DNA from 3 places in the Mycobacterium sp. NGS68 genome. Region 3 is predicted to be linked to each of the others. Evidence: riboswitches for the same ligand, from Rfam matches in the RefSeq annotation. Region 3 holds a riboswitch; each other region holds the start of a gene.
The links. Region 3 has a riboswitch for magnesium ahead of AC5Y5V_RS23995 (NRAMP family divalent metal transporter). Riboswitches for the same ligand answer to the same signal wherever they lie in the genome.
Positions count from the first base shown of each region.

Region 1: linked by a shared signal. The riboswitch ahead of AC5Y5V_RS14065 (PE family protein) and the one ahead of AC5Y5V_RS23995 (NRAMP family divalent metal transporter) in region 3 are both predicted to bind magnesium.
Region 2: linked by a shared signal. The riboswitch ahead of AC5Y5V_RS03900 (PE family protein) and the one ahead of AC5Y5V_RS23995 (NRAMP family divalent metal transporter) in region 3 are both predicted to bind magnesium.

Region 1 covers NZ_JCALCE010000011.1:31,275-41,540, reverse strand. The annotation lists gene AC5Y5V_RS14105 (PPE family protein) at 1-335, opposite strand, end outside; gene AC5Y5V_RS14100 (PE family protein) at 361-660, opposite strand; gene AC5Y5V_RS14095 (PPE family protein) at 695-1,951, opposite strand; gene AC5Y5V_RS14090 (DUF732 domain-containing protein) at 2,558-2,884, opposite strand; gene AC5Y5V_RS14085 (PPE family protein) at 2,925-4,328, opposite strand; gene AC5Y5V_RS14080 (PPE family protein) at 4,341-5,606, opposite strand; gene AC5Y5V_RS14075 (PE family protein) at 5,673-5,972, opposite strand; gene AC5Y5V_RS14070 (PPE family protein) at 6,655-7,824, opposite strand; gene AC5Y5V_RS14065 (PE family protein) at 7,839-8,138, opposite strand; M-box (ykoK) riboswitch at 8,409-8,584, opposite strand; gene AC5Y5V_RS14060 (PPE family protein) at 8,685-9,893, opposite strand; gene AC5Y5V_RS14055 (hypothetical protein) at 9,906-10,028, opposite strand.
Region 2 covers NZ_JCALCE010000002.1:210,675-220,940, reverse strand. The annotation lists gene AC5Y5V_RS03920 (dipeptidase) at 1-369, opposite strand, end outside; gene macS (MacS family sensor histidine kinase) at 398-1,543, shown strand; gene AC5Y5V_RS03910 (response regulator) at 1,540-2,196, shown strand; gene AC5Y5V_RS03905 (NAD-binding protein) at 2,655-4,487, shown strand; M-box (ykoK) riboswitch at 5,631-5,808, shown strand; gene AC5Y5V_RS03900 (PE family protein) at 6,087-6,386, shown strand; gene AC5Y5V_RS03895 (PPE family protein) at 6,405-7,586, shown strand; gene AC5Y5V_RS03890 (PPE family protein) at 7,608-8,831, shown strand; gene AC5Y5V_RS03885 (magnesium transporter MgtE N-terminal domain-containing protein) at 9,088-10,266, shown strand, end outside.
Region 3 covers NZ_JCALCE010000027.1:72,211-82,476, reverse strand. The annotation lists gene AC5Y5V_RS24000 (sensor histidine kinase) at 1-19, shown strand, start outside; gene AC5Y5V_RS23995 (NRAMP family divalent metal transporter) at 37-1,827, opposite strand; M-box (ykoK) riboswitch at 2,136-2,311, opposite strand; gene AC5Y5V_RS23990 (potassium-transporting ATPase) at 2,504-2,599, shown strand; gene AC5Y5V_RS23985 (potassium-transporting ATPase subunit F) at 2,596-2,685, shown strand; gene kdpA (potassium-transporting ATPase subunit KdpA) at 2,685-4,361, shown strand; gene kdpB (potassium-transporting ATPase subunit KdpB) at 4,365-6,527, shown strand; gene AC5Y5V_RS23970 (potassium-transporting ATPase subunit C) at 6,529-7,413, shown strand; gene AC5Y5V_RS23965 (DUF4118 domain-containing protein) at 7,424-9,973, shown strand; gene AC5Y5V_RS23960 (response regulator) at 9,970-10,266, shown strand, end outside.

The sequences.
Region 1 (10,266 bases), on a different contig from region 3:
GCGGCGATCTCTGCCGGGGGGACGACCGCCGCGAACGCGGTCTCGTAGGCACTCGCGGCGGCGCCCGCCTGGCTGGCGGCCGACCTGGCCTGCGCCGAGGTGGCCGACATCCATGCCACGTAGGGCGCCGCGGCCGCGGCCATCGCGACGGCCGAGGGGCCGGTCCACGCCTCGTTGGCGAGGCCCTCGACGATCGAGCCGTACGAGGCGGCCGTGGACTGCAACTCGGTCGCCAGGGCTTCCCACGCGGCGGCCGCTGCCAGCATCGGCCCCGCGCCGGGTCCGGCGTACATCTCACCGGAGGTAATCTCCGGTGGTTGGAACGCGAAACTCATTGCCCCACCTTCCCTTTGCCTGCCGCTAGCCGGCGGCTGCGGCGTTGGCGGCTTCCGTGGCCTCGTACGAACCGGCGCTCGTGGCCAGGGCGTTCACGAACATCTGGTGGATCGCCGCCGCCTGCGCGCTGACGGCCTGGTACATCTGGGCGTGCGCGGCGAACTGCGCCGCCGTCAGCGCCGAAACCTCGTCCGCGGCAGCGGGAATGACGCCGGTGGTCGGGGCCGCGGCGGCGGCGTTCTCGGCGTCCATCGCGGCGCCGATTCCCTGCAGGTTGCCGGCCGCGGCCGCCAGCGCCTCCGGTTGTGCCGTCACAAATGACATCTGTTCTGCTCCTTGTTATTTGGGCGTCGAGTGGTCAGTCCGCCGGGACCACGATGATCGTGGAGGTGGTGGCAATGTCGTCCGCGACGGCGCCACCGGTGGCCTGCGTGCCGTTGCTCACGGTGCGCATCGTGGCGCCCGCGAGCGCGCGTCCCGCGAGGCTGGCCATGGCCATCTCGCCGAACACACCGGTCTCGGTCACCGCCGGGGCCGCCGCGGCCGCGTCCAGCCCCGCGCCCGGCAGCACCGACGCGACCGTCCGCATCACCGGGGCGGCCGAGACCCAGCCGCGCGGCACCGACAGCGAGCCGACCAGCGTCGAGCGGCCGATCGATGCCGCGACTCCCCCGGGCCCGGGCTCCGGGGTCACCAACGACACGTAGCCGCCCCGCAGCGGCGCCAGGCCCCCGGCGGGGGTCTTGCCGCTGAGCAGTTCGGCGACGCCCGGACCGTTCTGCGACAGACCCAGGATCTGCAGGGACAACAGCCACCAGCCGCCGGGCAGGATGATCGCCCCGATCGGGCTGTAGGCGCCGGTGATGGCCGCAAACAGGGGCCGCAGATTCGACACGATCGGATAGATGGCGTCGATGATCGTCGCCGCCGGCGTCGCCGCCAACGGGTTGGCCAGGGCGCTCGTCGAGCCGAGGCTTTGCAGCATATTGGGCACCAGGTTGATCAGCTGCGATATCTGCGACTGGATGTCCGCCGCGGGTGCAGCGGCGGCCTGCGCCACGGCCGCGGACTGGCTGGCCACCCCGGCCGGATCGGTGGTCTGCGGCGGCTCGGAGAACGGCGTCAGCTGCGTGGCGGCCGCCGACGATCCGGCGTAGGCGTACATCGCGGTAGCGTCCTGGGCCCACATTTCCATGTACAGGGCCTCGGTGGCCGCGATCGCCGCGGTGTTCTGGCCGAGGATGTTGGTGGCGATCAAGGTCATCAGCAGGGTGCGGTTGGCTTCGATCACCGGTGGCGGCACCGTCGCCGCAAAGGCCGTCTCGTACGCAGCGGCCGCGACCCTGGCCTGCATCGCGGTTTGCTCCGCCTGCGCCGCGGTGGCTGTCATCCACGCCACGAACGGCACCGCCGCGGCCGTCATCGCCATCGCCGCGGGCCCCTGCCAGGACCCGACGGTCAACCCCTCGATGTTCGCGCCGTAGGCCGCCGCGTGGGAATGCAGTTCACTCGCGACGGTGTCCCAGGCCGCCGCGGCAGCCAACATCGGCGCCGGGCCCGGGCCCATGTACATCCGCCCGGAGTTGACCTCCGGCGGAAGCGCCGCGAAGTCCACAAACACGCCTTTACCTCCCCGTCCTCAAGGCCGTCCGCAAGCCCGTCCGCAAGCAACCGTGAGCGTGTCGGTCGCGTCCGCGGCCTGCGACGAAACCGGGTCCGCCCTCGCCGCGGCCACCCGCCGTTCGGCGCCAGTCATGAGCCGAAAGCCCTTCGGCGCCAACAGGAATCACATCGGCAGCCGGAGCGATATCGGCCCCGTTATCAGCAATCATGATGCTCCCGGCGGTCGCCGGCTGCCCCCGGCCGTCGCCAGCGGCTCCCCCTGTCCGCCGCCGAGGGCACGGGCTACCTCACTGGTGACGACGTGAGAAACCCTGCCGGCGGCGATGGTTGGGCGGCCTTCCGTATTCCCTCCGATTCCTTGGTTGGCCGCCATGGTAATCACGGGCATTTGGGCGTGCTGGCAAATCTGTGGAGTTCATATGAAATCCATCAGATCGGTCGGTGACTCGGTGCCGTGCGGCGATCATCGCGCGGCCCGTACCAGGAGCGGCGCGGTCGAGGTGACCGGGGCGTGGCGCTAACTGATGCGCGCCAGGTTATGCGGTTGCTGCGCTACCGAACGAGGAAGCGGCTCAACGTGCTGAGCCGTAAACGACTGCTATGCCTTGGAGAGTTGGTTGGGGCAGTAGAACTGCGCCGCGATCACGGCGAACTTGCTCGCGTGCTCCATGGTGATAGCAGGATTGTGGGTCTTCAGATCGTGGACGACTTCGAGCCCCGATTCACCGTTGTTCAGGCAGGTGCACACCGCCTTGGCCGACGTGATCGCCGACGCCGGGTTGCCGAAGCCGATGTCGCTCTGCTGCAGCGCGGCGATGAATCCGTTGTCGTCGCCGGCGGGTTCGGGGGCCGGGTCGGCGTAGGCCGGCGCGGCGAGGCCGATCACGGCGGCCACGCCGAGTAGCGCAAGGTGCATTCTCACAATTGGTCCTCCCAACGGCTGCCGCGTCGAATCGTGCTGTCTGTCAACCCAACTGCGCATCGGACGGCACGACTTGAGACTTGCTTTTCAGATGCACGGCGTGGATTCCGGGTTTCTTCGCCAGTTGCTCGAGCAGGCTGTCCAGGCCCTCCTGGTCGACGCTGTGGTGCTGCACGCTTTCGGGCTTCTCCGAGATTTGGGCTACCAGGCGCTTGAGCTTCTCCGGCGAGGTCGCGTCTTTCAGGTCCTTGATCGGGGTGAGCCGACCTCGGACGCGGGTACCCGACAGCGCGCTGGGTGCCCCGGCGCCCAAGGCACTGCCGAGCATGCCGGCCGCGGACATCGAGCTGAACAGGCTCGCCTCGCCCAGCGCGGCCGCCGGCACGGCGTCCGCCCCTGCCTCGGACAAGGCCGCGGCGACCATCCTGATGTCCGGCGTGGCTGCCGCCCAGCTCGGCGGGACGGTCAGCTTTCCGACCAGTGTGCCGCGTCCCCAGTCCGCATGCACCGGGTTGGTTGCGCCGGTGAGCCAGCCCCGGCCCCAGTGCGGCGTCAGGCCGCCCCCGAGCAGGTCCTTCGGGAGCAGCCCGCCCGCCGCCGCGTGCGGGGCGAACTTCAGGAATTGGGATGCGGGGAAGTTGACGAGCAGACCGATGTCGTTGAAGCCCGTGGTGAAGCCCAGGGGCGTCTTGATCGCGTTGTAGACCAGCGCCAGCGACGATGCCGCGCTCGGTCCGAAGAGGGAATTCAGCAGACCGTTGATCGTTTGGGTGTAGTCGGTGCTGAGGTTCGCGCCGACCTGCAACGCCCAGGACAGCGGGTTGGGAATCGACGTCAGCGACGACACCGCCGATTGGACGCTGCCGGCCGCGGTCGCGGCGGACTGGGATACCGCGGCGGCCTGCCCCGCCACCCCCGCCTCGTTGGTGACCTGCGGTGCGGCGGTGAACGGCGTGACGTTGCTGGCGGTCGCCGAGGAGGCGGCGTAGCTGTTCATGGCCAGCGCGTCCTGAGCCCACATCTCGCCGTACTGGGTTTCGGTCGACGCGATCGCGGGCGTGTTCTGGCCGAAGATGTTGGTCGCCACCAGTTGCGCCAGCAGGCTGCGATTGGCGGCGATTTCCGTCGGCGGGACGTGCGCGACGAACGCCGTTTCGTAGGCGGTGGCCGCGGCGGTGGCCTGCGTGGCGGCCTCGGCGGCTTGCGCGGCGGTGGACTGCATCCACGTCAGGTAGGGCGTGATCGCGGCGGTCATGCTGATCGCCGACGGGCCGATCCACGGCCCGCTGGTCAGGCTGGACACCACCGACGAGTACGAGCCGATGGTGGATTGCAGGTCGGCGGCCAGCGTTTCCCACGCCGTCGCGGCAGCGCGCATCGAGCCCGAGCCCGGTCCGGCGTAGATCCGCCCCGAGTTGATCTCCGGTGGAAGCGTTGCGTAGTACATGTCGACTTCCCCTTAGTCCTCGAGCGCCGGGAGCACGATGATCGTGGCGGCGGCGGGATCGGCCTCGACGACGCTGCTCATCGCGCGCGCCATGCCCCCGCCCCCGGACCCGAAAGTGGTTGCGCCGAGACCCCGTCCGGCCAGACTGGACAGGGCCATCTGGCTGAACATGCTGCCGTCGGCGTCGGCCATCGCGGCCTCGGGTAGAGCCGCCAGGTTGTTGGGCAGCGCCGAGGCGAGCAACCTGACCTCCGGGGCGGCCTGGGTCCACCCCTGGGGCACCGACATGCTGCCGACCAGCGCCGCACGGCCCATCGAGGCGGATGTCGCGCTGCCGGTCAGGCTCGCGCCGGGCATGTGTGCGGGGAGGTCGCTGGCCAGCGGGGCGAGCGCCCCCGCGATGGGTTTGGCGGGTCCGAAGAAGGACTGCAGGCCCTGCCCGTTCTGGGCGTACGCATAGACCTGCCCGAATGACAGGAACGGGCCACCGGGTATCGACGAGAGACCCTGCAGTGAATATGGGCTCGATACCAGCGTGGACATGATGGTGTTCCAGTTGGTCAGGTCGGAGGTCAGGCTGGTCGGCAGCGAAACGTTGGCCAACTGCGGTATGTCGAGCCCTGACAACAGATTTCCCGCACCGCCGGCCTGCCCGGTGTTGCCGAGCGTCGTTCCCAGGTGCTGCAGCATCGTGGGCACCGAGTTGATCAGCTGGGACAGCTTCGAACCGATGTCCAACCCGGTCGAGGCGCTGGTCTGCGAAACCGCGGCGGATTGCAGGGCGGTGCCCGACGTGTTGGTGGTCTGCGGCGGCTCGGTGAACGGGGTCAGCTGCGACGCGCTGGCGGAGGAACCGGCGTAGGCGTACATCGCGGCCGCGTCCTGGGCCCACATCTCCACATAGTGGGCTTCGGTGGCCATGATGGCCGGGGTGTTCTGCCCGAAGATATTGGTGGCGACCAGCGCCGCCAGCAATGCCCGGTTCGCCGCAATCACCGGCGGGGGCACCGTGCCGGCGAAAGCCGTCTCGTAGGCGGCCGCGGCCAGTTTGGCCTGGGTGCCCGCCACCTCGGCCTGCGTGCCCGCAGCGTTGATCCAGGCGACGTACGGTGCGGCGGCGGCGGCCATCGTCATCGCGGACGGACCCGTCCAAGGGCCCGCCGCCAGGCTGCTCACCGTGGACCCGTACGAGGCCGCCGTGCTCTGCAAATCCGCCGCCAACTCGTCCCAGGCCGCCGCTGCGGCCAGCATCGGCCCCGATCCGGCACCGACGTACATGCGGCCGGAGTTGACTTCCGGCGGAAGCGCACCGAAATCGACAAACACTCCTGATTCCCCCGGTTCCTAGGTCGCAGCGGCCGCGTTCGCCGCCTCGGTCGCCGCATATGACGCCGAGCTGGTCGTCAGGGCGGTCACGAACTGCTCGTGAATCGCCGCCGCCTGGGCGGCCATCGCCTGAAACATCTGGGCGTGCGCGGCGAACTGTGCCGCGGTGAGCGCCGACACCTCGTCGGCCGCGGCGGGAATGACGCCGGTGGTCGGGGCGGCCGCGGCCGCGCTTCCGGCATTCATCACCGAACCGATGCCCGTCAGACTGCTGGCGGCTGCTGCCAGCGCCTCCGGCTGGGTGGTCACAAACGACATGTCTTACCCCTTTCGACGATGTAGTCAGGTTGTAGCTCGGCCCTATTTCGAGTTGCGGGACGGCCACCGTAGCGATTCGGAAATTGTTATATCGTCCACGACTCTGGCGCAGCGCTTTCACGTGGTGACCAGCCTGCATTGAACTTATTCACGATGCGTTCCCGGCAGGTAATCATCATGTAAACAGAAATATCACTGCGGTCGAGACCGGGTGTGAGATCTTTGTTTAATTTTGGTTGTGGACACACGAAAATGCCAGGTCACAGGCTTGTCTAGCACATGACCGGCTGTTGGCTTTATTGTTTGCTCTAAATCCGGCGGGCCGGAATTTACCCCTTATTGGACTGTCGTTGAAATAGTCAAATTACGGGTCAAGGAAAATCGCACCCATAATCTCGTCGTGACAGGCAACCGAGACGAGATATCCGGTTCCCCGCCGCCTCGACACCGTCGAATCGGTTGGCAATTGGCATACTCTCTCCCAACGAATTTCACCAAGAATACATATGCGCTACTGCAGAAAGCCTGCAGCGACGCTGCGAGTTCGCTGGGAAACGGGCGGGAGCGGCCCCGCGGCCCGAAACCGCCGGTCAGGGCGGGGGTCAGGGCACCGCCGCGGAGCCCGCGTCGGCCCCGCGACGGCACGAAAAGCCAACGCCGAGAGCCGGATACACCGTCGAGGTCAGCCGGCGGCAGGCGGGCGCGCGACGAAGTTCGGGCGGAAGCCGTACTGGGGCATGGCGCGGCCCGAACCCTGGGCGCCCACGCCGCCGAACGGCACTCCGGGCATGCCGGCCGCACCCTGCGGCGCGATCATCGGCGTGCCCCCCAGTGCGGACCCCAGCGGGCCGTGTACCGGCGCGGCGGCGGTCCAGCCCGGCGGCACCGACAACGTGCCCACCGCGGCCGACTTGCTCAAACCCGCCGACACCGCGCCGCCGAGCCCGCCCACCCCGCCCACGCCGACGAACGGGCTGGTCAGGGCGCTCGCTGCGTCCCCAATGGCACCCCCGACGACACCGGCATTCGCGCCGTTGCCGGCGAGGCCGATCAACGACGAGAGCGCCGTGACCGGCGCCATGCCGAGCCCGGATGACGCCACCGTGTTCCAGAAATTGGAATTCAGCCCCAACACATCCCAGATGCCGTTGCCGCCGGAAGACGTCCCCGTGGATCCCGCTCCGACCGTCGACGCGAGTTGTTGCAGGGACGTGGGTATCGCGGACATCAGCTGGGACAGCGTCGACTGCTGGTTGCCCGCGGCCACCCCGCTGGCCTGAGCGACCGCCGCCGACTGCGCGGCCAGCCCACCGGAGCTCGTGGTCTCCTGCGGCTGGGCGAACTGGGTGAGCTGGGTGGCCGTTGCCGTAGACGCGGCGTAGCCGTACATCGCCGCGGCGTCCTGGGCCCACATCTCCGCGTACTGGGCCTCGGTGGCCGCGATCGCGGCGGTGTTCTGCCCCAGGATGTTGGTGGCCACCAGCACGGCCAGTTGGCTGCGGTTGGCGGCGATCAGCGGGGGCGGCACCGTGGCCACGAACGCGGCCTCGAACGCGCCGGCGGCGGCCTCGGCCTTGGCCGCGGTCTCTTCGGCCTGCGCGGCGGTGATGTCCATCCACTCCACGTACGGGGTGGCCGCGCCGGCCATCGACGCCGACGCCGGACCATGCCATTCCTCGCCGGTCAGCGCGGCCAGCACCGAACCGTAAACCAATGCGGTCGAGCGCAACTCGGCGGCCAGCCCGTTCCACGCCGACGCGGCGGCCAGCATCGGGGCCGATCCCGGCCCCGCGTACATCCGTGCGGAGTTGACTTCGGGCGGAAGCATCGCGAAATCCAGTGCGGCGGTCATCGTTTGCCTCCCCTTCAGCGGGCAGCGATCGCGTTGATGGCCTCGGTGGCGGTGTAGGACTCGGCGCTGGCACCCAACATCGCGACGAACATCTCGTGGATGGCCATCGCCCGGGCGCCCGCGGCCTGGTACATCGCGCCGTGGGCGTTGAATTGTGTTGCCGCCAAGGCCGATACCGGGTCCGCTGCGGCGGCGGGCAGAGCGGTCGTCGCGGCGGTCGCGGCCATGTTCTGCGCGGCCATCGCGGATCCGACGGCGTTCAAGTGGCCGGCGGCGGCGGCCAGCGCTTCTGGATGCGCAACTACGAACGACATTGGGCTTCTCCTTGTCGGAAAGGGGACCCGGGCGCTGGATTTACGCAGTCCAACAGCACGCATCCGCGCAGCGGAAGCGTGAAGTCTTTTGCGGCGTAAGCCGATTCAGACTGTGGAAGGGGTGCCGGGGTCGGATCGCAACGAAATGGTCAGCGGTCTGGAATACGGACTATCACCAGGACTCATTTCGCTCTCACCTCCTCTCGGCCAGGGCACACGGGGATGCCATGTGGTGTACGCGAGGTTGAGGGCCCGACAAACAAGCCGGGCGCGGCACCCCTCTCGTCAGAGCTTTGGCACCACACGGCGTATCCGACTCCGTGGAGCCGGAAGCCACTTGGGCTCAACCCTTAAGCCGGGAAGAGCTGTCCTGACCCTGGGCGTCTTTCGACGTTCGAGGTCAGTGGCCTGTATCCGTGTAGACGCCTCACCTAGCGAGGTGCATACAGAGGCTATGGTGGCACTCACATCGTTGTGAGTCAACTCAGCTGCAACCCGAGCGCGATTGCGTCGTCACCAAAAGGCCGGGAAATGACCGAGATCCGGCTACCCCGCGGCGGGCGGATGCGACATCACGGTGAGGCGGAAGCCGTACCGAGGCCCGTTGCCCCAGTGCGATCCGGCTCCGCGCCCCACCGGAAAGCCGGGCATGCCGGGTGCGCCGGCCGCGCTCCCCTCCGGAACCGCGGCGCCGTTCCAGCCGCCGCCGGGCAGCGCCACGCCGGCGTGGTTCTCCACCTGGGCCACCGCGGACCAGCTCTGCGGCACGGACAGCCGCCCGACCAAGGCGCCCTGATGCACCCCGGCCGACACCGTGCCGGCGTTCATGCCGGACAGGCCCGACGGCACGGCCAGCGCAGAGCTCAACGACGCGTTGGGTGGTGAAATCAACGGCGTCCACACGGCGTTCCCGGTGCCCGCGCCCATCGGCGGGAGCGCGGTGGTCTCCGGTGCGCCGCCCAGCGCGACGGCGTTGATGTCGGCCATCGCCGCGGTGACCGTCTGCTGGATTATGGCCGGGTTGGTATAGCCGCCCGAGATGATCCCGTTGAAGAAGTTGGAGTTCAGGAAATCCCACGTCGGGTCGTCGGCCGCCAGCGGCGATGTGAGGGACTGCAACGCGTTGGGAAGCGCGGATGTCAGCTGGTTCAGCGTTTGCTGCACACCGCTGGCAGCCGCCGTGTTGCCGGACTGGGAGACCGCGGCGGATTGGGCGGCCTGTCCGGACGGGTTGGTGGTCTGGGGCGGCTGCGAGAACGACGTCAGTTCGGCGGCCGCCGCCGAACCGGCGGCGTAACCGTACATCGCGCCCGCATCCTGTGCCCACATCTCGCCGTATTCGGCCTCGGTGGCCGCGATCGCGGCGGTGTTCTGGCCGAGGAAGTTCGTCGCGACCAGCAACATCAGCTGAGCGCGGTTAGCCGCGACCACCGCCGGCGGCACCGTCGTGGCAAACGCGACCTCGTAGGCCCCCGCGGCCGCGGTTGCGTTCGCGGCGGTCTGCTCGGCCTGCGCCCCGGTGCTGCTCATCCAGGCCATGTACGGGGCGACCGCGGCCGCCATCGTCGCAGACGCCGGCCCCAGCCAGCCTTCCTCGGTCAGGCCCGAAATCACGGACAGATAAAAGGATGCCGTCGATTGCAGCTGCTCGGCCAGGCCGCTCCAGGCCGAAGCGGCGGCCAGCATCGGCGCCGAGCCCGGCCCCAAATACATACGTGCGGAATTGATTTCCGGAGGTAGTGCGCCAAAGTCCATCGCCGCCGACCCCTAACGAGCCGCGGTAGCGTCGGTGGCTTCGGTGGCCACTTGGTGGACGGGCAGGCGGTCGGCGCCGTTCGGTGCGCCGCCGGCCGCCGCCAGCGAAACTGATTGTGTCACTGCAAAAGACATCGGACTTCTCCCTGTCGGTCCCATCGGATAGTCCGACCCGGTTACGGGCCCTGGCCGCCGCGTTGGCGTCGCGGTGCGGCGCGGTGTTGGGTACGCGGCGCCCGCCGAATTCAGACGGTGAAATGGCGCCGTGACCGGATCGGAAAGAAACGGTCAACTTCGTACAGCCACAGTCGGTCAGGCCAGCCGTCCCACCTCCTGTCATGGTCCGCGCACCCGGGGCAGCGCCGCAGTTGCG
Region 2 (10,266 bases), on a different contig from region 3:
GCCGGCCTTGTCGTCGGCGCTACCGCGGCCGTAGAGGCGCCCGTCGCGCTCGGTCGGCTCGAACGGCGGCGACACCCACTGCCCGCGGTCGCCCTCGGGCTGCACGTCGTGGTGTGCGTAGAGCAGCACGGTGGGCGCCCCGGCGGGAGCCGGATGGCGCGCGATGACGGCCGGCGCACCGCCTTCGGCGACGATCCGCACGTCGTCAAAGCCCGCCTGCGCCAACAGGTCTGCGACGGCCTGCGCGCTGCGGTGCACATTGTCGCGGCGGGCAGGGTCGGCCCACACCGATTCGATGCGCACCAGGTCCTCGAGATCGCGGCGCACCGACGGCAGCAGTTCGCGGACACGCTCAACCAGATCACTCATGAGTCCGAAGCTAACTTAAGCTGGCCCCGTGGCGAGCGACGGTCCAGACCCGACCACGCCGCTGTGGCGGGCGGCGCAGGTGTTCCGGCTGCTGAGTTGTCTTTACGCGCTGGGCTTCCAGGTCGCGATCAACGACGATCTGCGCCATCCGGTGACGGCGTGGCTGTTGTTCGCCGTGCTGATCGCCTGGAGCGCGGCCTGCGCGGTGGCCTACCTGCGGGGATTCGGCCGCCGGCCGACCTGGGTGATCTCCGAGGTCATCGTCGTGGTGCTGCTGATGGGGTCCAATCGGCTGGTCGCTTCCCCGCAGTGGGCGGCCGACAACCAGACCTGGCCGACGACGCTGTGGGCCACCAACCCCACGATTTCGGCGGCCCTGCAGTTCGGCCCGGCCGGCGGGATGATGACCGGCCTGGTCGTGATGGCCACCAACTTCGCGGTCAAGAACTACCTGACCCTCGACCTTGGGCACAACGCGACCATCATCGTCGAGGTGGCGATCGGCCTGGCGATCGGCATGGCCGCGCGGACGGCGCGGCGCGCGCACGAGGAGTTGCAGCGGGCGGCGCAGCTGTCCGCCGCGCTACAGGAGCGTGAGCGGCTGTCGCGGCAGGTGCACGACGGCGTTATCCAGGTGCTGGCGCTGGTCGCCAAGCGGGGCCACGAGATCGGGGGCACCACATCGGAGTTGGCGGACCTCGCCAGCGAGCAGGAACGCGCGCTACGCCGGTGGATCACCGCGAGCGGCCTCGAACAGGACGGCGACAGCCAGACCGTCGACCTGCGCGCGCTGCTGCGCCGCCGCGAAGGCGACCGGGTGTCGCTGAGCCTGCCCGCGACCGCGGTGCCGCTTGCCCGCAGCGTGGCCGCCGAGCTGGACGCCGCGGTGGGCAACGCCCTGGACAATGTGCGGTTCCACGCCGGCCCGGGCGCGCGGGCATTCGTGCTGTTGGAAGACCTGGGCGATGCCGTCGCGGTGAGCATTCGCGACGACGGGGTCGGCATCGGCGCCGGCCGATTGGCCGAAGCCGAAAGCCAGGGGCGCTTGGGCATCTCGAAATCGATTGTGGGGCGGATGATATCGCTGGGCGGCGAGGCGGAATTGCGCACTGGTGCGGGCAAAGGCACGGAATGGGAGCTGCGCGTGCCACGCCCGGGGAAGGCGGGACTGTGAGCGGCGATGCGTTACCGACGGTGATGGTGGTCGACGACCATCCGATCTGGCGCGACGCCGTGGCCCGCGACCTCGCCGAGGAGGGGTTCGACGTGGTGGCCACCGCGGACGGCGTGGGCGCGGCGAAACGCCGGGCGGCCGTGGTCAAGCCCGACGTGGTGCTGATGGACATGCAGCTCGCCGACGGCACCGGGGTGCAGGCGACAACGGACGTGCTCGCCGTCTCGCCGTCGTCCAAGGTGCTGGTGTTGTCGGCCTCCGACGAGCGCGACGACGTGTTGGAAGCCGTCAAGGCCGGGGCGGCGGGATACCTGGTCAAGAGCGCCTCGAAGGCCGAGCTGACCGAAGCGGTGCGGGCCACCGCCGCCGGCCGCGCCGTGTTCACCCCTAGCCTGGCGGGGCTGGTATTAGGCGAGTACCGGCGGATCGCCCAGAGCCCGGACGACGGCCCCGCCCGCCCCAGCCTCACCGAGCGCGAGACGGAGGTGTTGCGCTACGTCGCGAAGGGATTGTCCGCCAAGCAGATCGCCGAAAAGCTGTCGCTGAGCCATCGCACCGTGGAAAACCACGTCCAGGCGACGTTTCGCAAGCTGCAGGTGGCCAACCGGGTGGAGCTGACCCGCTACGCCATCGAGCACGGCCTCGACGAATAACGGCTCGCGCGTTGCGTTGCCGAGGCGAACAGTCGGATTGACTTAGGCCACCTGAGCCGCAATTATTGGAGTTTGCAAGCATCTTGCTAGGTGAAGCATATGTGTGGCATAGGACATTGGCCTGAGCGTCGAGAGGCGTCCCGGGCAGTACTGTTCCTCCCGGCATGGAGTCCAAGCGACTCCGAACACGTCGGGTAGGCCGTGCAGTGCCAGAGCTCTGACGAGAGAGATCTCCGTTTCGGTACCTGATGGAGCGGCGACACCCGCGTGTGTCCTGGCGGCAGGGAGGTGAGGGCCAGATGAGTCCAGGCGATAGTCCCAGTTCCGGTCGAAACTTCGTGTCGCGTGCATCCGGTCCCCGGGCGGCCGCGCTGCGCCTGGTCCATTAGCTGTTCCACGCACAGCGAGCGCTGCTGTAGACCCGGCCAATTCAGGTTCTGCAGAAATGGATTTCAATCATGCATGTTTTAGAGCCACTAGGGGATAGTCGCCAGATCGGCTTCGTCGACTTCGAGGAATTCGACGGTCCCCTTGACGGCCACGTCGTTGTCAGCGGTGATGATGCGCTTGCCACGACGATCGTCGAAGACCTGAGCAACGCCGGTGCACGCGTTGTCAGGCTCTCCGGCGCCGGGGTCGCTCGGGCGCTTCGTGACGCCGGGATCGCCCGCGCGCTCGCCGTCGTCTGTGCCGGGGACGACGATTCGACAAATCTCGAGATCGCGCTGTTGGCAAGGAAAGCCAATCCGGATGTACGCGTGGTGGTGCGTTTGGACAACGACGTGGTGCGGGGAGCGATGGCCGCCAACAACGGGCCCGGGGCGATCCTCGACGTAGCTGACCTCGCCGCGCCGTCAGTCGTCGAGGCGTGCCTGGCCCTCACCATGCACCCGTTTGAGGCGGCCGGCATCAAATTCGCAGTCTGGGGTAGTAAGGCGCCGCGTGATGCGACGCTGCGTGACATCCACGGCGACCTCGCACCGGTGGCGGTGATCCGGGGCGAAAACTCGGACTCCCTCGGCGAGATGATCGCCTGCCCGGAACGCGACCTGCAGGTGCATGCCGGCGACTGGACCGCGGTGATCGGCACCGCCGAGCAGCTGGCCGCCCGGGATATGAAGAGTTCCAGGCCTATCGTTACGCGCACCCGCTGGCCGTTGTTGCGGCGACTGTTCGACACCGCGCGCACCATGCGCGACGACGTCAACCCGGCGTTCTATCCCGCGGCGGCAATCGGAATGGCCCTGCTGATCAGCTCGACGATCCTATTGCGGTTGTGCTACCAACGCCCTCCGGGCATGACATGGCTCGACGCGTTGTACTTCAGCGCCGAAACGATCACAACGGTGGGCTACGGCGACGTCAGCTTCGTCCAACAAGCCACCTGGCTGCGAACATTCAGCGTCGTCCTGATGTTCGTCGGCATGGCAAACACGGCCGTCCTCGTGGCGTTCATCGCCGACCTGCTGCTATCGCGCCGGTTCGTCCATACGGCCGGACGCCGGCGGGTGCGCCATTTGCGTTACCACGTCATCGTCGTAGGGCTGGGTTCGGTTGGTATTCGCGTAGTTGATGAGCTGACCGACGCCGGATACGCCGTCGCGGTGATCACGAACGACGAAGACAATCCCCTGCTGCCCCTGGTCGCAGAACGCGACGTACCGGTGATCTTCGGAGACGCGACGCTGCAACAGACGCTGGAGTCGGCCTGCATCGACCGCGCTGGAGCGGTCGCCGTATTGACCCAGGACGACATGTTCAACATCGAGACCGGGATTGTGCTGCGTGAGATGTATGGCCCTGCCGTGATACCCGCACTCAACCGGCCCGAGGTACCCCTTGTGCTACGGATATACGATCGCGAACTCGGCTTCGCGGTGGCACAGCGCTTCGGTTTCGAAAACGTTCGATCGACCGTGGAACTGGCCGCGCCGTGGTTCGTCGGCGCCGCGCTGGGGCTCGAGGTGCTGGACACATTTTCGGTGGGTCAGAGCACATACATGGTAGGCGCGATGCATGTAGAGGCCGGCAGCGAACTTGACGGGTTGCGAGTGGCAGAGGAATGCACCCAAACACGCGTCATCGCGATCACCCGCCCGGGCGCGCCCGTCCAGCTGCAGCCGCTGTCCGACGCGCGTCTTGGAGCCGGCGACACCGCCTACCTCGTTGGCCCTTACCGGGAATTGATGTGCACACTGCGCAAGGGACGGGCGCCCCAGCAGCACGACGACGACCAACCCCCCAGAGAGAGTCGGTACAACACGGTCGGCTATGCGCGAAGATTCGAGTAGTTGCCTGCGCGGGGGTCGGCGGTCGTTGCAGCTTTTCGCGGAACTTCGGGTGGGCGAATTCGGCCTTCGCGCGATGGGATGCCGGGTTGCCTGGTTCCCCTGGGACAACACGGTTTTCAGCCGTCCAAGCCGGTCCATGTCGTGGCCACCCGCCGCAATGCCGGCCGGATATGCCGCGGGAAGGTGAACCGCGAGTCTGAATATAGTTGTGCCCCAAGCGATTGGAAGGTGCTTTACGTGACCGGATCGTCTACGTGAGACCGAAGAAGACCGCATTCATTCGCACCTCCGCACCTCCAAGGCATGCCGAAGCAAGGCACCGCACGACCGGAATGCGGGATATTCAATGAGCTCTAACCGAGGCTTGGTTTGCGCCCAGATAATCAACCGCCGCTGCCTGAGAATGAAAGCGCGTCGGTATTCCGAGCAGCCTTGGCGCGGACGTATTTCTGCACCGGATCACCGGTAGCGCGATTAATTCTCGACGATCTCAGAGTCGATACAGTCCACGGCAACATTGCGAGCCCACGAATGGCACCGCCAGCCACTGCGATATCGACATTTGTCTCGAACAACGTCAAATGCCCGCGATGATCTTAACCCTTGAACGGGCTGGCGGAAATGGGTCGAGCCTGTGAATAACCTGCCAATTCAAGGTTCCTTATACAAAACAGACCAAAATCGCCACGTCCGTCCAGGCCTGCCGTCGCCCACGCGACTCTAACGCCGCGCTGGACCAGGCACTACTCGTTCCCATCCGCAAGGTTCGGGCTCTCATGAAAGGTGGAAAACGCAGCGATTCGGCACCGCCCCGCGGCTCACGAACGTCGGCGCGGCGAAGGCCCCGCAACGCCATTTCCCGGTGGCTCGTACTTCATGAGCCGGGCGACATCTTTGCTTGCTGCATTCGCCCCTTCGTAGCTAGGACAGGTATCCGGCAACCGTAAAGAAAACGTAAAACTCCAGATAACAGGTGGGTCGATCTGGGATGGCGCTAAGCCTATGTAGTTTGCGTATCTCGATCGCGACGGCATGGAATGACCGGTGGAGCGGGTAGCCGTTAATGGTCGTTGAAATGAAATTGTCGCGATCGCGTCGCAACATTCTTGACTCGAGTTGGCTTTCAGGTGCAGGATTGACTCGCAAGCACCTCGCTAGGTGAGGCGTCCGCACGGATATAGGCCACTGACCTCGAACGTCGAAAGACGCCCAGGGTCAGGACAGCTCTTCCCGGATTAAGGGTTGAGCCCAAGTGGCTTCCGGACCGCACATGGTCCGGATACGCCGTGTGGTGCCGAAGCTCTGACGAGAGGGGTGCCGGCTCGGCCGTCCCGCCGGGCTCTCATCCCATTGCGATAAGTGGCATCCCAGCATGCCTGGCCGCGAGGAGGTGGGAGCGAAATTGACTCCGGGCGATAGACATAGACTCTGTTTGCGATTCATCGGCATTTCGTCCCGACCCTGCCCCAGCGTCGCTTCTGCCTGAATCATCCTGTAAGAAGCTTACTTTCACATCAGCCGCCTGAGCTGAGATGTGGTGGCCGCGTGCGCTTGCCGCACCGTAGCTGAAGCTTGCTTGTTTTCATGAGGAGAGTTCCGATGGTTTTTGTCACTGCACAACCCGAGTCGCTGACCGCCGCCGCCAGCCGCTTACAGGCCGTGGGATCGGCGCTGGCCGCGCAGAATGCGGCAGCCGCCGCCCCGATGAGCGATGTGGTGCCCGCCGCTGCCGACGAGGTGTCGTTCTTGACGGCCGCGCAGTTCGCCTCACACGCCCGAACGTTTCAGGCAGTGAGCGCCCAGGCCGCGGCGATGCATGAGATGTTCGTTGCCACGTTGCAGACCAGCGCCGCATCCTATGCGGCTACCGAGGCAGCCAACACAGCCGCGGCCCGGTGAGCTGCTGGGGATAGATCAATGATTGATTTCGCGGCGCTGCCGCCGGAAATTAACTCGGCCAGAATATATTCCGGTCCTGGGTCAGGACCGATGCTGGCCGCCGCCGCAGCCTGGAACACGATGGCAGCTGAAATGCGCTCCACAGCAACTTGTTACGGCTCGGTGGTCTCAGAGCTGACCAGCGAGAGCTGGTTGGGTCCGTCGTCTGTGTCGATGCTGGCCGCAGCCACCCCCTATTTGGAGTGGCTGGCACTCACCGCAACCCGGGCCGAGCAGGCCGGGAGCCAAGCCAGCGCGGCCGCGACTGCATATGAGTCGGCGTTTGCGATGACGGTGCCCCCGGCGGCGGTCGCGGCCAACCGCGTCCAGCTTGCGACGTTGACGGCCACCAACATCTTTGGTCAAAACGCCGCCGCGATCGCCGCGACTGAGGCCCACTACGCCGAAATGTGGGCACAAGACACCGTCGCGATGAACGGCTACGCCAGCGCCTCGAGCGCAGCGACACAATTGACGCCGCTCACCGCGCCGCAATCACCCACCACACCCGAAAGCGTGGCCGGCCAAACCGCCGCGGTCGCTCAAGCGGCCGAAACACCGGTTGGCACTGTGCAGTCGACACTGTCGTCGGCAACCTCCGGGGCTACGGGGTCCTCCTCCTCCTTCGGATCGTTGTCGTCGGATCTGGCTGGCTTGCTGAACGGGTCGGATGATTCGGCGCTGGGGACTTTCTGGAATGGCAATTTCTTCAGCACCGCGGTGACCAACGGGGCGTTGGCCGGCGGTCCGTTCAACCCGCAATTCATCTTGGGCACGGTGGCGGGTTTCAACTATTTGATGAGCGGCGACAAGGAAGCAATCAGCACGCCGGCGTTAGCGATTCCCGGGGAGAAGATATCGGAGCTGGGACCCGCTGCGCCGGCGGAACTGGCCGGCCCGGGTGCCGCAGCGTCGGCTGAGATGGGTCGTACGAGGCTGGTCGGCGCGTTGTCGGTACCCCCGTCCTGGACCTCGGCAACCACAATCAGCCCGGCCGGGACGGCGTCGCCGGCCAGTGGCCTCGCCGACATCGGAACATCCCCGGCGGGCGGCCAGGGTGGCTTTGCGCCGGTAGGGGCCACAGGCGGGCGGCGCCGCCGCTCCATTCCGAGATACGGATTTCGCCCAGTAGTGATGCCGCGCCCGCCTGCCGGCGGGTAGCGCTTTGAAGGAGAAGAATTCATGCTGGATTTCGCGACGTTGCCGCCGGAGATTAACTCGGCCCGAATGTATTCGGGCCCGGGGCCCGCGTCGATGCTTGCCGCCGCGGCCGCCTGGAGCACGACGGCCAGTGAAATGCGCTCCACTGCAGCGTATTACAGTTCAGTGGTAGATGCGCTCACCAGTGAGAGTTGGTTGGGTCCTTCGTCGATGTCGATGTTGGCCGCGGCCACTCCCTATTTGGAGTGGCTCAGCGCCACTGCCACCCGGGCCGAGCAGACCGGCACCCAAGCCCATGTGGCCGCCGCCGCCTTTGAGTCGGCGTTTGCGATGACGGTGCCCCCGGGCGTGGTCGCGGCAAACCGAGCTGAACTAGCGATATTGTTGTCCACCAATACTTTTGGCCAAAACACCCCGGCGATCGCCGCCGCCGAGGCCCGATACGGGGAAATGTGGGCGCAAGATGCGGCTGCGATGAACGGCTACGCCAACGCCTCGAGCGCAGCGACACAATTGACGCCTCTCACCGCGCCACTATCACCGACCAATGCCGAAGGCGTGGCCAACCAGGCCTCCACAGTCGCCCGAGCCGCCAACGCCTCGACCCCCACCACTACGTCGACGGACGCATCCGGACTAGCCGCCTGGCTTGGACTCGCGCCCGACACCAACACCTCCGCTACCGGCCTGGCCGGGGTGCTCAACTTCCTCGACGGGTCGAACGGGTCCCTGGTCGGAAGCTTCCTCGACAACGCGAGTGTCGCCAACTTCTCCAACGCATTCACCACCAGCGGGATACTCAACCCGACATCGGTGGTCGATTCGGTGACGGCGTACAACTTCTTATTGCCCGCCACCAACGGTGCTGATGCGTTGGCGGACGAGGCGAATCTGGCCTCCGGCCTTGGTCAGGCAGGGGCGCTGGGGCGAGAAGGGTTAACCAGCACCGCCTCGGCGATGTCGGCGCAGATGGGGCGGGCGAGCCTGGTCGGAGCGATCTCGGTCCCGCCGGCATGGGGCGCGAGCGGAGCGACAATCAGCCCCGTCGCGGCAACGAGCCGTCTTGGGCAGGGGGCCTACCACGGTGTGCTGGGCACTACCCCGATGGTGATGGAAGATGTTGGGCCCGTGGGCATGCCAGGGATGCCGCTGGGAGGGACGGCAGCGACCCACGAGGACGAGTTCTCGGCTCCGATATACGGATCCCGCCCCCGCGTGATGGGGCGCCCGCCAGCTGCTGGCTAGCCAACGATTGACCTCTCCCTAATCCAGATTCGAAACCGAATAGCGACCATCTTCGAAGGGTGCATTGTGACCACGAAGTTCCTGTTGGCCCCGCTCTCACGATGGCGGCCGCGACGTGGCGCACCGAGCGGCGGTGACGCCGGCGTCTCGAGCTGCCTGCTTGATCCGCAGTCGATCGAAGGCCAGAAGAAGTGTCGAGGAGGGCCCAGTGAGCACGCCGGATAAGACGCCCGAGCCCAATCACGGATTACCGATAATCCATCTCTCCCAGCTGCTGCGCGGCCCGGTGCGAGCCCGCACTGGTGAGGCGGTGGGCCGAGTCGAGGACGTGATCGTCCGCCTACGCGGTGCCCACGAGTATCCGCTGGTGACCGGGATCGTGGCCGGGGTCGGCGGGCGGCGCGTGTTCATCGGCAGCCTGGCCATTCACCGATTCGCGTCGGACCAAATTGTGTTGGCCAAGAACAAGGTTGACCTTCGAGGTTTTGAGCGCCGAGAAGGTGAGGTGCTGCTGCGTGCAGACGTGCTCGGCCATCGGTTGATCGATGTGGCTGCCGTCGAGTTGATTCGCGCATACGACGTCACGCTCGAAGATAGCGGCGCCGGGTGGGTACTGACGCGACTCGACACGCGGCGTCCCCCGCGGCTTTTCGGGCTGATTAAGGGCTCGGGTGGCCGCGCGCCCCGCGATTGGAAGGCATTCGAACCGCTGATCGGACATGTCCGCTCTGACGCGGTGCGTCGCCACTGGGGCCGCATGGGCGGGTTCAAACCGGCCGAGATCGCCGATCTGCTCGAGGACGCCGATAAGGCCGAGGGCGGAGAAATCCTCGACCGGGTCCGCACTGACCCGGAATTGGAGGCCGACGTGTTCGAGGAACTCGACCCCGACAAGGCCAGCCGGCTCTTCGATGACATGCCCGACGGCGACGTCGCCGGCCTCTTGGGCCGTATGCGTGCCGACGATGCCGCCGACGCGATCGCAGACCTGCGGCAAAAAAGGCGTCGGCGCGTGCTAGACCTGATGCCCGCCCCGCAGCGCACCAAGGTCATCACTCTGATGGGTTTCAATCCCGAAAGCGCCGGTGGGCTGATGAACGTCGACTTCGTCTGCTGCGCCGCCACCGCAACCGCGGGCTCGGCCCTGGCCCTGATCGCCGTTGCGCGCAGCATACAAGCGGAAGCACTCATCATGATGCATGTCCTTGACGAGGGCAAACGCCTTGCCGGTGTGGTATCGGTAATCACCCTGTTGCAGGCCGAACCCGACGAAAGCGTTGAAGCGCTTATGGATTCCGGCCCGGTCTGTGTCAGCGCCGATGCCGACCTCACCGACATCGCACGGTTGATGGCCGACTTCAACCTCTATTCCATCCCCGTCGTCGACGAGCGCGACCGCATGCTTGGAGTGGTCACCGTCGACGACGTGTTGGAA
Region 3 (10,266 bases):
CACCAGCGACAACGCGTAGCGGACGGGCACCCGCGGTCAGCCCACGATGAGTTGGCCGATCTTCACCGCGACCAGGGCGGTGGCCACCAGCAGGTAGGCGCGCAGCGCGATCATCCCGGCCAACCGCAGCGGAGTGACGATGGGCCCTTCGAGGTCTTCCAGCGCCGGTGTGCGCCAGGTCGATCGGTCCTGTTCGTGCACCGCCCGACGGTCGGCACGATCGTGCGGCAGCGCCGCTACCTCATCGATGTCAACGGGATCGATGCCGCTGAACGCGGCCCGCACCCGAGCCAGCCGCCGGCGCTTTTCGCGCAACCCCTCGATCCGGTGGTTCCCGTACAGCGCCACACCGCCGGCGACACCCACGGCCGCACCGACCGCGAAGCCCAATTCCATGGTGGCCGTGGACAGATGGGGGAAGATCGTGGCGGCCGTCAGTGCCAGCGACAGCAGCACCAGTACCCAGACGATGGTGCCGGCCACCACGTTCTGCCGGGTGGTGTTCACCCACGGGCCCAGCACCTGCTTGTCGTTGCAGAGCAACACCAGGAACACCGTGGCCGACGGCAGCAGCACTCCGGCGAGGGCCTGCACTCCGAGCGTGAGGGCGCCCAGCACGTAGTCGGGGCTGAACGCGACCGCCGCGGCGACGGCCAACAGCAGCCCGTAGGCCAGGTAGAACGCCGGGGCGTCGGTCAGCTTCCAGTGCAGGGAATGACGGCGCCGGAACGTGTCACCGAGCGCGTAGGTGGTGGCCAGTCCCACCGCGTTCGCACCGATCAGGGAGGAGTCGAGCAACAAGATCGCGAACAACCCGCCGGCGGTAGGGCTGATGTTGTCCCTGAGCGCGGAGGCGACCGAGCCGGCGTCGGTGAAGTTCCCGGCGGCCTCGCTGCCGGCCAACCCGAATGCCGCCGCGATCATGATCGCGGTCGCCCCGAGCGTCACCACCGCAATGCCAATGCGCAGATCCATGCGTTCGTAGTGAATCCAGCGTGGTGTCAGCCGCTTGTCGACCACGTTGGATTGCTGGAAGAACAACTGCCAGGGCGCCACCGTGGTACCGACGATCGCCACGATCAGTAACAGCAGCGTCGAGTTGAGGCCACCCGGGAACGACGGCACCAGCCCGGAAGCGACCTGTCCGGCCTTGGGATGCAGCATCAGAACCAGCGGGAAGACGACCACGTTGACCGCGATGAGGGCGAACAGCAGCCGCTCCCACCGACGAAATGACCCACCGGCGACGACCGCGAACAACAGGATCGCCGCCGACGGCACGGCGACGGCCTTGGGCAACCCGAAATAGCCCAACGCCATTGACACACCGACGAATTCGGTGACGATCGTCAGCGCGTTGACGACGAACAGATCGCCCACGCTGAAGGCGCCCCAGAACTTTCCGAACCGCTCGAAGATCAGCCGCGCGTGCCCGACGCCGGCCACCAGGCCCAGCCGCACCACCATCTCCTGGTTGACGTAGAGCACCGGGATCAGCAGCACCAGTGTCCACAGCAGCGTCATGCCGTAGTTCTGCCCGGCCTGCGCGTAGGTTGCGACGCCGCCGGCGTCGTTGTCGCCGACCATCACGATCAGGCCAGGGCCCATGACCGCCAGCAACAGCCGCAGCCGCTGCCACCGGCTGCGGCCATGCGCGGTTTCGTGCTGGCCGATGCTGCCCAGCGCGCCGTGAATGTCGCCGATGTGCGCAGAATCGAGCACCGCACCCGTCTCTGCGGCCGGCGGGTCCGGCCGGTCGCCGTTGCGCCGTTGGGCGGCGGAGTCCGCCGGCACCGAGTACCGCGCATTCCAGTTGAGAAAACTCATGATTGAACTTCCAAGTCGAGTCGGGTGCGGCGTGTTGTGGCAACGACGCAGGAACGGCGGCGCGCACGCCGGACTTGCCTGCTACGCAACCCTCTTGGGGCGCAACAGGCTAAGGTCGCGACTTACGCAGTCAGCCGGTTGTGAGCAGGCCTGAGAGACAACGTCTTTCGCGCCGGACTGGGGTACGGACTATCACCGAGTGCCATGTCGTCCCCACCTCCTCGCGATCGGATGCGCGCACGCATCGGCCGTCAACGCAACGCAGGTTGTTGGGAGAAGAATCGATCGGGGCGCCCCAAGGGACGACCGAAACACTTCTCTCATCAGAGCTTTGGCACTACGCGACGTATCCCGCCGACACGGCGGGAAGCCACTTTGGGTCATCCCTTGAGCCGGGAAGACCTGTCCTAACCCTGGGCGTCTCTCGACGTCGTCGGATCAGTGGCCTGTATTCGCGCAGAAGCCTCACCTAACGAAGCGCAGGCTCATTAAAGACCCGAACAACGGAGCGCGTCAAGCGGAGAACGGCGATTCGCATCGCTGTCACAGCACCCGTTAAGAAAACGTAAAGGTGGCTGCCAGGGACGTTAGGAAAGCGTCAACCCGCCCGCGCGGGCCGCCGGCCGGATCTAATTTCAAGCTGACTACGCCCGCGACAGCGCCGTGGCCAAGCCGGATGGGAGAAATGATGGGCGTGTTGGTTTACCTCGCGCTGACGCTGGCGGTGTTCGCGCTGCTCGGCCTGATGCAGAAGCTGGTCGAGCGGCTATGAACTACGAAAACGCCATCGGTCTAGCGCTTTCGATCGCTATTGCGCTGTATCTCGTTGGCGCTCTGCTATTTCCGGAGAGGTTCTAGTGAGCACAACGGACTTGACGGCACCCCTCATCTTCCTCGTCGTCCTGGTCGCGGCGCTGGCCCTGGTGCATGTGCCCCTCGGCGACTACATGTATCGGGCATACACGTCGGACAAAGACTCGCGCGTCGAGTCGATGGTCTATCGATTGATCGGCGTCAACTCCCGCTCGGAGCAGACCTGGGGAACCTACGCGCGCAGCGTGCTGGCCTTCTCGGCGGTCAGCGTGATCTTTTTGTTCGTCCTGCAATTGGTGCAGGGCAAGCTGCCGCTGCACCTGCACGACCCCGCGACGAAGATGACTCCGTCCCTGGCCTGGAACACCGCCGTCAGCTTCGTCACCAACACCAACTGGCAGTCCTATTCCGGCGAGTCCACCCAGGGCCACCTGGTCCAGATGGCCGGTTTAGCGGTGCAGAACTTCGTGTCCGCCGCGGTCGGCATGGCCGTCGCCGTGGCCTTGGTGCGCGGGTTTGCCCGCCAGCGCACCAGCGAGCTCGGCAACTTCTGGGTGGACCTGGTGCGCGGCACGCTGCGCATCCTGCTGCCGATCTCCATCCTCGCCGCGGTCGTGCTCGTCGCCGGCGGCGTGATCGAAAACTTTCACCTCAACGACCAGGTCGTGACGACGCTGGCAGGAGGCGGGCAGACCATCACCGGCGGACCGGTCGCCAGCCAGGAATCGATCAAGCTGTTGGGCACCAACGGCGGTGGCTTCTACAACGCCAACTCCGCGCACCCGTTCGAGAACCCCACGGCGTGGACCAACTGGGTGGAGATCTTCCTCCTGCTGGTCATCTCCTTCTCGTTACCACGCACGTTCGGCCGCATGGTGGGCAGCAAGAAGCAGGGTTACGCGATCGCCGCGGTCGTGAGCATCATCGCGGCCATCAGCGTCACGTTCATGATGCTGTTCCAACTGCAGCACCACGGCACCGTCCCGATGGCGGCCGGCGCGGCGAGCGAGGGGGTTGAGCAGCGGCTCGGGGTCGCGAACTCGGCCGTCTTCGCCGACGCCACCACGCTGACCTCCACCGGCGCGGTGGACTCCACCCACGACTCCCTGACCAGCCTCGGTGGCCTGATGACGATGTTCAACATGCAACTCGGTGAGGTCGCGCCGGGCGGCACCGGCTCGGGTCTGTACGGCATCCTGATCCTGGCCGTCATCACGGTGTTTGTCGCAGGGTTGATGGTCGGCCGCACGCCGGAGTACCTCGGCAAGAAGATCACGTCGCTCGAAATAAAGCTGGCGGCAGGCTATTTCCTGGTCACCCCGCTGCTGGTGCTGCTCGGGACAGCCGTCGCGATGGCGCTGCCCGGACAGCGGGACGGCATGGCCAACACCGGGCCGCACGGCCTGTCCGAGGTGCTGTACGCGTTCACCTCCGCGGCCAACAACAACGGCTCCGCCTTCGCGGGCCTGTCGGCCAACACGGACTGGTACAACACCGCGTTGGGCCTGGCGATGCTGTTCGGCCGCTTCCTGCCGATGATCCTGGTGCTGGCGCTGGCCGGTTCGCTGGCCCGCCAGGGTGCGACGCCCGAGTCCAGCGGCACCCTGCCCACCCACCGGCCGCAATTTGTCGGCCTGGTGGTCGGTGTGACGGTCATCCTGGTTGCCCTCACCTTCCTGCCCGCGCTGGCCCTGGGGCCGCTCGCCGAAGGGATCCACTGAGCCATGAATGCCACGGACACCACGATTTCGCCGGTGCGACGGCGCACCAGCCACGTGCCCGGCGACAAGTTGCAGGGCGGCCTGCTCGACCCCGCCCTGCTGCTGAAGTCCCTGCCCGACGCGCTGCGCAAGCTCGACCCCCGCACCCTGTGGCGCAACCCGGTGATGTTCATCGTGGAGATCGGCGCCGTGTGGTCGACGGTGCTCGCATTCGGAGACGACACCTGGTTCAGCTGGCTGACCGTGTTCTGGCTATGGCTGACAGTGCTTTTCGCCAACGTCGCCGAAGCGGTAGCCGAGGGCCGCGGCAAGGCCCAGGCCGATACCCTGCGCAAGTCCAAGGCCGACACCATCGCGCATCGGCTGACGGACTGGGCGCCCGGTCACGCCGGCGCGCCCGAAGATGTCGCGGCGCCGCTGCTGCGACAGGGCGACGTCGTGGTGGTCGTCGCAGGCGAGGTCATCCCCGGCGATGGCGACGTCGTGGAAGGCATTGCGTCGGTGGACGAATCGGCCATCACGGGCGAATCGGCACCCGTGATCCGGGAATCCGGCGGCGACCGCTCGGCGGTGACGGGCGGGACCACCGTGCTCTCGGATCGCATCGTGGTCCGGATCACCCAAAAGCCTGGCGAGAGCTTCGTGGACCGGATGATCGCGCTCGTCGAGGGCGCCAACCGGCAGAAGACGCCCAACGAGCTCGCGCTCAACATCCTGCTCGCGGCCCTGACGATCATCTTCGTGTTCGCCGTGGCGACGCTGCAGCCGCTGGCGATCTACTCCAAGGCCGGCAACCCCGGCGTGCCGGACACGTCGGCCCTGGGCGCCGCCGGCATCAGCGGCATCGTCCTGGTGGCCCTGCTGGTGTGCCTGATCCCCACCACGATCGGCGCGCTGCTGTCGGCCATCGGCATCGCCGGCATGGACCGCCTGGTGCAACGCAACGTGCTGGCCATGTCCGGCCGCGCGGTCGAAGCCGCCGGCGACGTCAACACCCTGCTGCTGGACAAGACGGGAACGATCACGCTGGGCAATCGCCAAGCGTCAGAGTTCATTCCGCTCTCCAGGGTGACCCACGGCGAGCTCGCCGACGCCGCGCAGCTGTCCAGCCTCGCCGACGAAACCCCCGAGGGCCGTTCGGTCGTCGTCTACGCCAAGGACGCGTACGGCCTGCGGGCGCGGACCCCGGGCGAGCTCGCCAACGCGACCTGGGTCGAATTCAGTGCGACCACCCGGATGTCCGGAGTCGACGTCGACGGGCGCCAGCTCCGCAAGGGCGCGGCCAACTCGGTCGCCGAGTGGGTGCGCGCCCACGGGGGCACCGTTCCCGCCGAGTTGGGCGAGATCGTCGACGGCATCTCCGCCGCCGGCGGCACCCCGCTGGTCGTGGGCCAGGTCATCGGCCTCGACGGGGTGGAGAAAGCGGACGTGCTCGGCGTCATCCACCTCAAAGACGTGGTGAAGCAGGGTATGCGCGACCGATTCGACGCGATGCGGCTGATGGGCATCCGGACGGTGATGATCACCGGCGACAACCCGTTGACCGCCAAGGCAATCGCCGAGGAGGCGGGGGTCGACGACTTCCTCGCCGAGGCGACGCCGGAGGACAAGCTGATGCTGATCAAGCGCGAACAGCAGGGCGGGCGCCTGGTGGCCATGACCGGCGACGGCACCAACGACGCCCCCGCGCTGGCGCAGGCCGACGTCGGCGTGGCGATGAACACCGGTACATCGGCGGCCAAAGAGGCCGGAAACATGGTGGACCTGGACTCCGACCCCACCAAGCTGATCGAAATCGTGGAAATCGGCAAGCAGTTGCTGATCACCCGCGGGGCACTGACGACGTTCTCCATCGCCAACGACATCGCCAAGTATTTCGCGATCATCCCCGCCATGTTCGTGACGCTGTTCCCCGGTCTGGACCTGCTCAACGTGATGCGATTGCACAGTCCGCAGTCGGCGATCCTGTCCGCGGTGATCTTCAACGCGATCGTCATCGTCGCGCTGATTCCGTTGGCGCTGAGGGGCGTTCGGTACACGCCCAGCCGGGCCTCGAAGCTGCTCAGCCGCAACCTCGGAATCTACGGACTCGGTGGCATCGTCGCACCTTTCATTGGAATCAAACTCATCGACCTGCTGGTCCAACTGCTCCCGGGAATGGCGTGAGATGCACTACACCAACATAATTCGCCAACACTGGGCCGCCCTGCGCGCGCTGCTCGTGCTCACCGTGATCCTCGGCCTGGGCTACCCGCTGCTCATCTGGCTGCTTGCCCTGGTGCCCGGATTGCACGACAAGGCGGAGGGGTCGATCGTGACCGCCGCCGGGAAGCAGGTCGGCAGCAGGCTGATCGGGCAATCGTTCACCGACTCGTCGGGCAACCCGCTGCCGCAGTATTTCCAGAGCCGGCCCTCGGTGGCGGGCACGGGGTACGACCCGTTGTCCAGCGGCGGCAGCAACCTGGGGCCCGAAAGCATCGTCGACGCGCCGTCCAAGCCGAGCCTGCTGACGTCGGTGTGTGCGCGCAGTGCGGCCGTCGCGCGGCTCGAAGGCCTGGGCGCAGAGGCCGGGTCGCGGCCGTTCTGCACCGGCGGCGGCGTCGGCGCGGTGCTGTCGGTGATCGGCCCGCGTGATGCACGGGGTTACATCGCGCACCCGGCCAGGGTGGTGAGCATCAACGAGCCGTGCACGACGACGCCTGAGCCATTCCTGGCCTTCTACGAGGGAGTTCGGGTCACATGCGCGAAGGCCGGCGAGGACTATGCGAGCGGTCAGCTCGTGCCGATTCACGGGGCCGCTTCGGACAAGCCCTGGGTTCCGGCGGACGCCGTGACGGCCAGCGCCAGCGGCCTGGACCCCGACATCTCCCCGGCCTACGCCGACCTCCAGATCGCGCGAGTGGCCAAGGCGCGGCACATCACACCGGACCAGGTTCGGGCGATGGTTGCGGCCAACCGACACGGTCGTGTGCTCGGGTTCTTCGGTGAGCCGACGGTCAATGTCGTGACGCTGAACCTGCAACTCGACCAGCGGTACCCGGTCACCGGCTAGGTCACGGTGGATGATGGTTGACGTGACCGACGACGTCAGCCTGCAGGCCCAACACCCCAAGCGCGGGGAACTGCGCATCTACCTGGGTGCGGCGCCGGGCGTCGGCAAGACGTACGCGATGCTCGGCGAGGCCCACCGCCGCCTGGAACGGGGCACGGACGTGGTGGCCGCCGTCATCGAAACCCACGGCCGCCACAAGACCGCCGAGTTGCTGGACGGCATCGAGGTCATTCCGCCGCGCTGGATCGAGTACCGCGGTGGCAGCTTCGCCGAGCTTGACGTTCCCGCGGTGCTGGCGCGCCGCCCGCAGGTGGTGCTGGTCGACGAGCTCGCCCACACCAATACCCCGGGCAGCACCAACCAAAAGCGTTGGCAGGACGTCGAAGAACTGCTGGACGCGGGCATCACGGTGATCTCCACCGTCAATATCCAGCATCTCGAGAGCCTCAACGACGTCGTCGCACAGATCACGGGGATCGAGCAGAAGGAGACGATTCCGGATTCCATCGTGCGCGAGGCCGCGCAGGTCGAACTCATCGATATCACCCCCGAGGCGTTGCGGCGCAGGCTGTCCCACGGCAACGTCTATGCGCCGGATCGGATCGACGCCGCCCTGTCCAACTACTTCCGTCGCGGAAACCTCACCGCGCTAAGGGAACTGGCGCTGTTGTGGTTGGCCGACCAGGTGGATACCGCGCTGGCAAAATACCGCGCGGAGAACAAGATCACCGACATGTGGGAGGCCCGCGAGCGGGTGGTGGTCGCGGTCACTGGCGGCGCGGAATCGGAGACGTTGATACGGCGCGCATCCCGGATCGCGTCGAAATCCAGCGCCGAGCTGATGGTGGTGCACGTGCTGCGCGGCGACGGCCTCGCCGGCCTGTCGGCGGCCCGGCTCAGCAAGATTCGCGAGCTGGCGGGCAGCCTGGACGCTTCCTTGCATACCGTCGTCGGCGACGATATCGCAACGGCCCTGCTCGATTTCGCCCGCGAGATGAACGCCACCCAGTTGGTGGTCGGCACGTCCCGGCGGTCGCGCTGGGCGCGCGTTTTCGAGGAGGGCATCGGCCCCACCATCGTGCAGCGCTCCGGCAAGATCGACGTGCACCTGGTCACCCACGAGGAAGCCAAGCGAGGCTTTCGGGTGGCGTCACTCGGGCCCGGTCAGCGACGCGTCGCGTCCTGGCTGGCGGCGCTGGTCATCCCGTCCGCCATCTGCGCCGTCACGGTGAGCCTGCTGGACCCGTACCTGGACACCGGCGGCGAGAGCGCCCTGTTCTTCGTCGGGGTGTTGTTGGTCGGCCTGTTGGGAGGCGTTGCCCCGGCGGTGCTTTCGGCGGTGCTGTCCGGGATGCTGTTGAACTACTTCCTGATCGCGCCGCGGCACAGCTTTACCATCGCCGAACCCAACAGCGCGGTGACCGAGCTGGTGCTGCTACTGATCGCGGTGGCGGTCGCGGTCCTCGTCGACGGCGCGGCCAAACGCACCCGCGAGGCCCGGCTCGCCTCGCAGGAGGCGGAGCTGCTGACGCTGTTCGCGGGCTCGGTGCTGCGCGGTGCCGATCTCGAGACGCTGCTCGAGCGGGTGCGCGAGACCTATTCGCAGCGCGCAGTCAGCCTGCTGCGGGAGGTCGGCGAAGACCGGCACCAGACCGACGTCGTCGCCTCCGCCGGCCACGAGCCTTGCCGGACCGTCGATTCCGCGGATACGGCGATCGAGGTGGGCGACGACGAATTTTGGCTGCTGTTGGCGGGCAGGAAGCTTTCCGCGCGGGACCGCCGGGTGCTGGGCGCGGTCGCCAACCAGGCGGCGGGGCTGGTCCGGCAGCGCGAGCTGGCGCTGGAAGCCAGCCAGACGGAGGCGATCAAGCGGGCCGACGAGCTGCGCCGGTCGCTGCTGTCGGCGGTCAGTCACGACCTGCGCACGCCCCTCGCGGCCGCCAAGGTCTCGGTGTCCAGCCTGCGCGCCGACGACGTCGCGTTCTCGGCCGAGGACACCGCCGAATTGCTGGCCGCCATCGAGGAATCCATCGACCAGCTCACCGCGCTGGTGGGAAACCTGCTCGACTCGTCGCGCCTGGCCGCCGGTGCCATCCGTCCGGAGCTGCAACGGGTGTACCTGGAAGAGACCATGCAGCGCGCATTGGTCAGCATCGGCAAAGGCGCCACCGGTTTCTATCGATCCGCGATCGACCGCGTCAAGGTGGACGTCGGCGACGCCGTGGTGCTGGCCGACGCGGGTCTACTCGAACGGGTCTTCGCCAACCTGATCGACAACGCGCTGCGCTACGCGCCCAACTGCGTGGTCCGGGTCAATGCGGGGCGGGTGGGCGACCGGGTCCTGATCAACGTCATCGACGAGGGGCCCGGAATCCCTACCGGGGCCGAGGATCAGATCTTCGAGGCCTTCCAGCGACTGGGCGATCATGACAACAACACGGGTGTCGGCCTGGGAATGTCGGTTGCGCGTGGTTTTGTGGAGGCCATGGGCGGCACCATTACGGCCGGCGATACGCCGGGTGGTGGGCTGACCGTGGTGGTGGACCTGGAGGCCCCATGACCCGTGTGTTGGTGATCGACGACGAGCCGCACATCCTGCGCGCGCTGAAGATCAATTTGTCCGTGCGGGGCTACGAGGTCGTGACCGCGTCGACGGGTGCGGGGGCGCTGCGGGCCGCGGCCGAGCACCGGCCCGACGTCGTCATCCTGGACCTCGGCCTGCCCGATATCTCGGGCATCGAGGTGCTCGGCGGGTTGCGGGGCTGGCTCACGGCGCCCGTGATCGTGCTGTCGGCGCGCGCCGATTCATCGGACAAGGTCGAGGCGTTGGATGCCGGCGCCGACGACTACGTC